Chloroflexus aurantiacus J-10-fl: one gene and its partner. The protein of the gene in region 2 binds, or shares a complex with, the protein of the main gene of each other region. Links are inferred from orthologs where the notes say so. Each region holds a gene or a part of one and is shown on either strand. Other genes may lie near its edges.

Region 1 (3,833 bases), 2.5 Mb from region 2 along the record:
ATCTGGCAGCGCTCCAGCACGGGTCTGACAACCTGAATGAGGCACAGCGTCAGGCAAGATTTGACATACATCAATGCAGCAAGTACACGCTTTGAATCGGTACCCTTCCACGCTCTGTGATGGGTGTGGTGTAGCGGGTGGTGGTGGGGAAGGTGAGGTGTGCCATCAACGGGCGCGCAGCCGTGCGTCCCCAGCGGACGCCGATAGCACACTAGCCGTGAATCATACCTGATACCACTCGCCGGTGTAGGTCGGTCACGGGTACGCCGGGCGTTCTCGTCACAATCATCTGGCCGGTCTGCGTGAGATGATTCCTACCGACCATTGCGAGGATGGTGCCGGTAGTTCAAGGCGGGCATCCTCGGTTTGCCCATAAGATGGCTCTCACTCTGGATGTCTACATAAAAATCATGCCGGGTAGATCGTCTTCGTCTACCCGGCAACTAGATCCGCCTGAATTGTTCGATCAGGCTCTTAACGCTTCTTCCCGCGTGGTACCGATGGTGCCTGGCGGCCACGGGGCGTGGTTTGAGTTGGTGGTAACTTCCCACTGTTAATCGCCGCCTGAATCTTAGCCGCTTCTTCAGCGACGGCTGTCTGGGTCGCAGGTGTCGATTTCAACGCTTTCGATGCAGGCGGTGCCGAAGGCTGAGCATTCAGCAAACTGGCCAGTTCGTGTTCACGCCCCAGGTGGCAGTGCTTGAATTTTTTGCCGCTGCCACACGGGCACAGCTCGTTACGCCCAATTTGCGGCGTACTGCGGCGCTGCGGTTTGCGCACCACTTCGCCGTTACCGTCACTGCTGACCGTTTGCGCAGTAGCCAGGCGTCGCGCCTGTTCTTCGGCGATTTGGCGCAAGTAAGCTTCGTATTGGAAGGTCGCCGGGATGATGTTGTAGACGATGTCGCGCGCAATATTCTGCTTCAGCTCATCGAACATACGGAATGATTCGCGCTTGAACTCGACCAGGGGGTCGCGCTGGGCATACGCCTGGAGCAGAATATTTTGCCGCAACTCGTCCATCGCCGTCAGGTAATCTACCCACTGACGGTCAATCGCGCCGAGCATCACCCGTCGTTCGATGGTGCGCATCAGTTCAGGGGTAACTGCCCGCTCCCGTTCGGCATAGGTGGTTTCGAGATGATCGAGCAGATACTGTTCAATCTCCTCTTTGGTTTTGCCTTTTAACGTCTCAGCAGTGACCGAGGCAGGTAAAGTTGAATTGATCCGCCGATACGCACGCAGCAAATTGGTCAGGTCTTCCTCTTCAAAGCCGTCGATCAGATGTTCGTCAATCTGCCGTTGAATCTCTTCCGCCATCAGATCAAGCACACGTTCCCGCATATCTGCTTCATCGAGAATCGCTTTGCGGTCGGCGTAGATGATCTGACGCTGTTTATTCATCACGTCGTCAAATTCGACGGTGTGCTTACGGACATCGAAGTTATACCCTTCGACACGGGTTTGCGCACCCTCGATGGTGCGGTCGAGCAGGCCGGCTTGCAGTGGAACATCTGAGTCAACAAAACGCTCCATCAGTCCCTTGATCCGATCCACCGGCCCGAACCGGCGCAGCAGCTCATCTTCGAGCGAGAGGAAGAACCGCGAAGAACCGGGATCACCCTGCCGACCGGCACGCCCGCGCAACTGATTATCGATGCGGCGTGCTTCGTGCCGTTCGGTACCGATGACGTGCAAGCCACCCAGGCGACGCACCTCCTCGCCTTCAGCTTCCGTCTGCGCTCGCGCCTTTTCCCACGCTGCTCGCTTCTGTTCGGGAGTAGCCGTTTCAATGGTGAGACCCTCTTTGCGTAGAAACTCTTCCAGCAGACCGTCGGGATTACCACCGAGCAGAATGTCGGTTCCACGACCGGCCATATTGGTGGCCACCGTTACCGCACCCTTCCGCCCGGCCTGCGCAATGATCGCTGCCTCACGCTCGTGGTGCTTGGCATTGAGCACGTTGTGAGGAATGCCGGCTCGCTTCAGCATCGCGCTGATCCGTTCCGAGGTCTCGACCGAGGTGGTGCCGATCAAGACGGGGCGCCCGATCTCGTGCATCTCTTGCACTTCGCGCAATACCGCGTTGAATTTTGCTTCTTCAGTGGCATAGATCTGATCGGGCAGATCCTCGCGGATCATCGGTTTGTGGGTTGGAATGACTACCACCTCAAGATTGTAAATCTTGGCAAACTCTTCACGCTCGGTGTAGGCTGTACCGGTCATACCGGCCAGCTTCTTGTACATGCGGAAGTAGTTCTGGAAGGTGATTGTGGCCAGGGTCACATTTTCGTTCTTGATCGCCACGCCTTCCTTCGCCTCAACCGCCTGATGTAATCCATCACTCCAGCGCCGCCCCGGCATGGCCCGTCCGGTGAATTCATCAATAATCACCACTTCCCCGTTCGGGGTCACCATGTAATCGCGGTCGCGTTGGTAGATAAACTGGGCTTTGAGCGCGTTCTCGATATAGTGCGTCTTTTCGTAGTGCTCAGGATCGAAGAGGCTCTCACCTGGCGGAATGCGCAGCAGGCGTTCGAGCTTCTCAATTCCTTTTTCGCTCAGGTAGATGCTCTTTGTGCGTTCATCAACGAAGAAGTCGCCGTCCGGTTCCAGTCCCTCTTCTTTCACCTGCTTGGCCGTCACCGATGAACGACGCAATTGCCGCACAAGTTGTGCCATCTGGCGATAGAGATCGGATGATTTTTGCGCCGGGCCGGAAATGATCAGTGGGGTGCGCGCCTCATCGATCAAGATGTTGTCCACCTCGTCAACAATCGCGTAGTGGAGTTCGCGCTGGACGAGTTGCGACTTCTCGTAGGCCATATTGTCGCGCAGGTAGTCGAAGCCAAACTCGTTATTCGTCCCGTAGGTAATATCGGCCAGATAGGCTTCGCGCCGGGTACAGGGCCGCCAGTGGACAAGGCGCTGGTCTTCGGGGTTGGCATCGGGATCGATAAAATCGGGATCGTACAACGCACTTTGATCGTGAGCAATAAAGCCTACGGTAAGGCCAAGGAAGTGATAGATTGGCCCCATCCAGCCGGCACCGACTTTCGCCAGATAATCGTTGACCGTCACCAGATGAACACCTTTGCCCTCCAGTGCGTTCAGGTAGAGTGGTAGTGTTGCCACCAGCGTTTTACCTTCACCGGTCTTCATTTCGGCAATCTTGCCTTGATGCAGCACAATGCCACCGATCAGTTGCACATCGTAATGGCGTAATCCAATTGTGCGATGAGCAGCTTCGCGCACTGTGGCAAAGGCTTCGGGCAAAATATCATCAAGCGTCTCGCCATCGGCCAGACGCTGGCGAAATTCATCGGTTTTCGCACGCAGTTCGGCATCGCTCAGCGCGGCAAACTCAGGTCCCAGCCGGTTAATCTCTTCAACAATCGGTTGCAACCGGCGCAGCTCTTTCTCGTTGCTGTCGCCGAGCAAACGCCGGAGAAAGTTCATCATAGATACACCTCATGACAGGTAGTCTGTCCTACCTGGTACCAGCCACAATGATCGCTTTCCCCATGTGGTCAGCGATACTCACTCACTTCATTATAGCATTGCTGTCTGTTTCGGTGATGATCTGTTCAAAAACGTCAACCACGTGTGGATCAAAGTGGTGTCCGGCCTGCTCACGAATGTAGGCCAGTGCCCGTTCGCGCGGCCATGCTGCTCGATAGGGGCGGTCGCTGGTGAGTGCATCATAGACATCAACCACCGCAAAGATGCGGGCTGCCAGTGGAATTTCTTCGCCACGCAGGCCACGTGGATAGCCGGTACCGTCCCACTTTTCATGGTGGCACCACGGAATATCGAGTGCAGGAGCCAGAAAG
Region 2 (3,266 bases):
TCCTAACCTACGGCTGCGCTGGAGCCAGATATGGGCTGAGCGCTTTTAGCATTGCCTCTGTCACGAGCGCGATCTCACGTTGACCATCGATTTCGTGCAGAATACCCTGTCGCTGATAGTATTCAATCAGCGGCATTGTCTGAGCAAAATAGACATCTAATCGGTGCTGCGCCGTCTCGATCGAGTCATCGCTCCGTTGATAGAGTTTGCCGCCGCAGGCGTCGCAGATACCTGGCCGATGCGACGGGAAGTAATAGATATTGAAGATCGCACCACAGGTGCGGCACGTCTGCCGACCGGCAATGCGGCGCAGCAAGACATCTTGTGGTACGGCCAGAAAGAGAACAGCATCGATACGTGCGTTGTGGTCGGCGAGCGCCACTTCCAGTGCCCGCGCCTGCTCTTGCGTGCGCGGAAAACCGTCAAAGATAACCCCTGACGCGCAATCAGGTTGTTGAATGCGTTCAAGGATCATCCGAATCACGACTTCATCAGGTACCAATTCCCCCCGATCCATGTAGGACTTAGCCAGCATACCCAATTCAGTCCCTTCGCGTAGGGCTGCACGGAAGAGATCGCCACTCGCTACATGCGTAAGTCCCGTGCGATCGGCAAGGGTTTTGGCCTGGGTGCCTTTGCCGGCACCGGGTGGTCCTAGTAAGATAACGTTGGTCATGACTCGGCGCTCGCTCAACTTCAAAAACCGCACATTATCTGTTGCACGGTATGACCATCTGCCTGTCTCACAAAGACGCTGCCCAACCGGCATGCCGGCGAGCAACGAGCTTTATTGTACTACATTTTCCCGGTTTGTGTGCAACGACTATCTGGTCAGAAAACCTTCATAGTCGCGCATGATCAACTGCGCCTCTAATTGACGCATTGTGTCTACCGCAACACCGACCACGATCAAGAGCGCCGTACTACCCAAACCAATCTGGACGCCGGTAATCGATTGGGTCAGGAACGGAAGCACGGCAATCAGGCCCAGGAAGAGCGCACCGGCCAGAGTAATACGGTTGAGCACCTTCATCAAATACTCTTCCGTCTTCTTGCCCGGGCGAATGCCGGGAATAAAACCACCGTTGCGCTGTAGATTTTCGGCCAGGTCCTGCTGGGTGAAGATGACAACCGTATAGAAATAGGTGAATCCCACTGTCAACAGGAAGAGCAGCGTCATGTAGACAATGCCACCACCCTGACCGGTTGGGTTAAAGGTATTGTAGAAAAAGCCAGCAATGGCATTCCCAATCCCTTCGGCACCGGGGCGATAGAACCACGATGCCACAATGCCAGGGAAGATGATAATGCTTTGAGCGAAGATCAACGGGATCATACCAGCCGAATTCACCTTCAGCGGGATGAAGCTGCTCTGACCACCGTAGACCTTATTGCCGCGCACACGTCGGGCGTACTGGACACGAATCCGACGCTGACCTTCCTGCACCAGGACAATACCAACAATTGTCAACAGTGCAATTGCCACAAAGCCTATCAGACCCAAAATGGTACTGAAATCACCCGCCTGGCTGATCTGGAAGCCCTGGATGATCAATCCCGGTAGGCGCGAAACAATCCCCCCGAAGATGATGATCGAGATACCATTACCAATACCACGTTCATTGATCTGCTCACCCAACCAGATCAGTAGCATGGTACCGGCGACCATCGTCGTCAGTACAGTAAATGTGGGCAAAAAGTTGGCACCCAGATCGAACGGAGTACGGAACAACGACAGTGTCGGGTCGTTGTTTGGATTAATCGTGCGTTCGAGGGTCAGAGTCTGACCATACGCCTGCAAATAAGCCAGCGGAACAGTCAACCACAACTGATAGCGATTCAGCCGCAGACGACCCTGTTCGCCTTCTTTCTGCAATTCCTGAAGAGCAGGGATCAAGGGTTGCAGCAACTGTATAATGATTTGAGCCGTAATGTAGGGGTAAACCCCCATTGCTGCAACCGAGAAATTCTCCAGTGCCCCACCGGCAAAGAGATTCAGTAACTGAGCCAGTTGGTTGGTTGCCAGCGCCTGGCGCAACTGCTCGAGTGTTGTCGGATTGATGTTAGGTACCGGAATATGCGCGATCAGACGAAACAGGAATAGCATCCCCAGTGTGAAGAGGATGCGACGCCGTAGATCGGGCAACTGAATAGCACGAAGTACAGCCTGTAGCATGATACTACTTCCTATGAATGGCGAGAACCTGTGAGGTTCTCGCCACATGACCGATTACGACTGGCGGGCATTGCGCATGCTCGGATTTGGCCCGCGTGAGCGTGAATGGCGTTCAACAACCCATGTGAGATCGATGGCTTTCCCACCAGCAGCTTCGATCTTCTGGCGAGCACTGGCCGAAAACTTGTGCGCCTTGATAACCAGTGGTTGCGTGAGTTCACCATCACCTAAAATTTTCACCGGCATTCGCTTCCGGCGTACCAGACGGCGTGCCAGGAGCGTTTCGGGTGTGACCTCAAGATCGACTGGCCAATCGACCAGGCTGCCAACGTTGACCACTTCATATTCAACGCGGAACTTATTAACAAAGCCCCGCTTGAAGGGCATCCGCTTGACCAGACGGTTCTGACCACCTTCAAAGGTGCGATAAGGGCCGGGACCGCTGCGGGCCTTTTGCCCCATCATACCCTTACCGCCGGTTTTTCCTTTACCCGAGCCGTGGCCGCGACCAATTCGCTTACGCTTTCGGTGCGCACCCTCGGCGGGTCGTAAATCGTGAAGTTTCATGCCTGCACCTCGTCCTCAACCTCTTCCACCTTCACGAGGTGCTGCACCTTAAACAGCATCCCGCGCACCGATGGATTATCCGGTTTGAGTACACTCTGATTCAACCGGCGCAAGCCCAGCGCGGCCAGGGTCTCCTTCTGGTCGCGCGCATAGCCAATTGCGCTCTTCACATACGTTACGCGCAGCTTACCCATCAGGCTGCCTCCGTTTCCCGTCGTGTCCGGCGCTCCATCAGCTCTTGAGGCGTCATATCGCGCCGGCTCGCCATCTCGTGCAGCGATGTCATCTCGCTGAGCGCCTTAAATGTTGCTTTCACAACATTTACCGGATTGTTGCTACCGTAGACCTTTGAGAGCAGGTCTTTAATTCCGGCTGCTTCGACAACCGGACGGACACCACGACCTGCGATAACACCCGTTCCAGGTGCTGCCGGGCGCAACATGACCTTCGTAGCCGCAAATTTCGTCACGACCTCGTGGGGAACGGTTGCATGCACCAGCGGCACACGAATCAAATTACGCTT

What was found.
Region 1: the proteins of secY (region 2) and secA are in contact, whole or in part, in a crystal structure (PDB 3DIN), measured with the Thermotoga maritima proteins. The link is inferred for Chloroflexus aurantiacus J-10-fl from one-to-one orthologs. Residues at the interface, in WP_004081795.1 of Thermotoga maritima: Glu108, Gly109, Glu110, Glu111, Ala236, Glu237, Arg238, Arg239, Ile240, Thr241, Ile242, Gln243, Tyr244, Ala245, Arg246, Arg247, Val248, Thr249, Gly250, Arg251, Arg252, Val253, Tyr254, Gly256, Ala257, Ser258, Thr259, Tyr260, Leu261, Pro262; in WP_004082002.1 of Thermotoga maritima: Glu261, Ala262, Arg263, Lys300, Ala301, Arg302, Thr303, Ile304, Ile305, Leu323, Tyr324, Asp325, Pro326, Val329, Ser330, Tyr333, Ile336, Lys340, Phe345, Val349, Glu363, Phe364, Tyr374, Ser375, Gly376, Gly377, Glu393, Ile395, Thr482, Ser483.

The regions. Positions count from the first base shown.
Region 1 is NC_010175.1:673,291-677,123, reverse strand. What follows is about bases 275-3,785. They hold secA (preprotein translocase subunit SecA), read right to left. Parts: upstream 3,463-3,785; coding sequence 475-3,462; downstream 275-474. Other genes in these bases: CAUR_RS02685 (HD domain-containing phosphohydrolase), read right to left, coding at 3,545-3,785. Outside these bases: more of CAUR_RS02685, read right to left, coding at 3,786-3,833. UniProt on the Escherichia coli protein: Required for protein export, interacts with the SecYEG preprotein conducting channel.
Region 2 is NC_010175.1:3,221,022-3,224,287, reverse strand. What follows is about bases 1-2,944. They hold secY (preprotein translocase subunit SecY), read right to left. Parts: upstream 2,177-2,944; coding sequence 824-2,176; downstream 1-823. Other genes in these bases: rpsE (30S ribosomal protein S5), read right to left, coding at 2,937-2,944; rpmD (50S ribosomal protein L30), read right to left, coding at 2,740-2,937; rplO (50S ribosomal protein L15), read right to left, coding at 2,231-2,743; CAUR_RS12530 (adenylate kinase), read right to left, coding at 8-676. Outside these bases: more of rpsE, read right to left, coding at 2,945-3,266. UniProt on the Escherichia coli protein: The central subunit of the protein translocation channel SecYEG. Consists of two halves formed by TMs 1-5 and 6-10.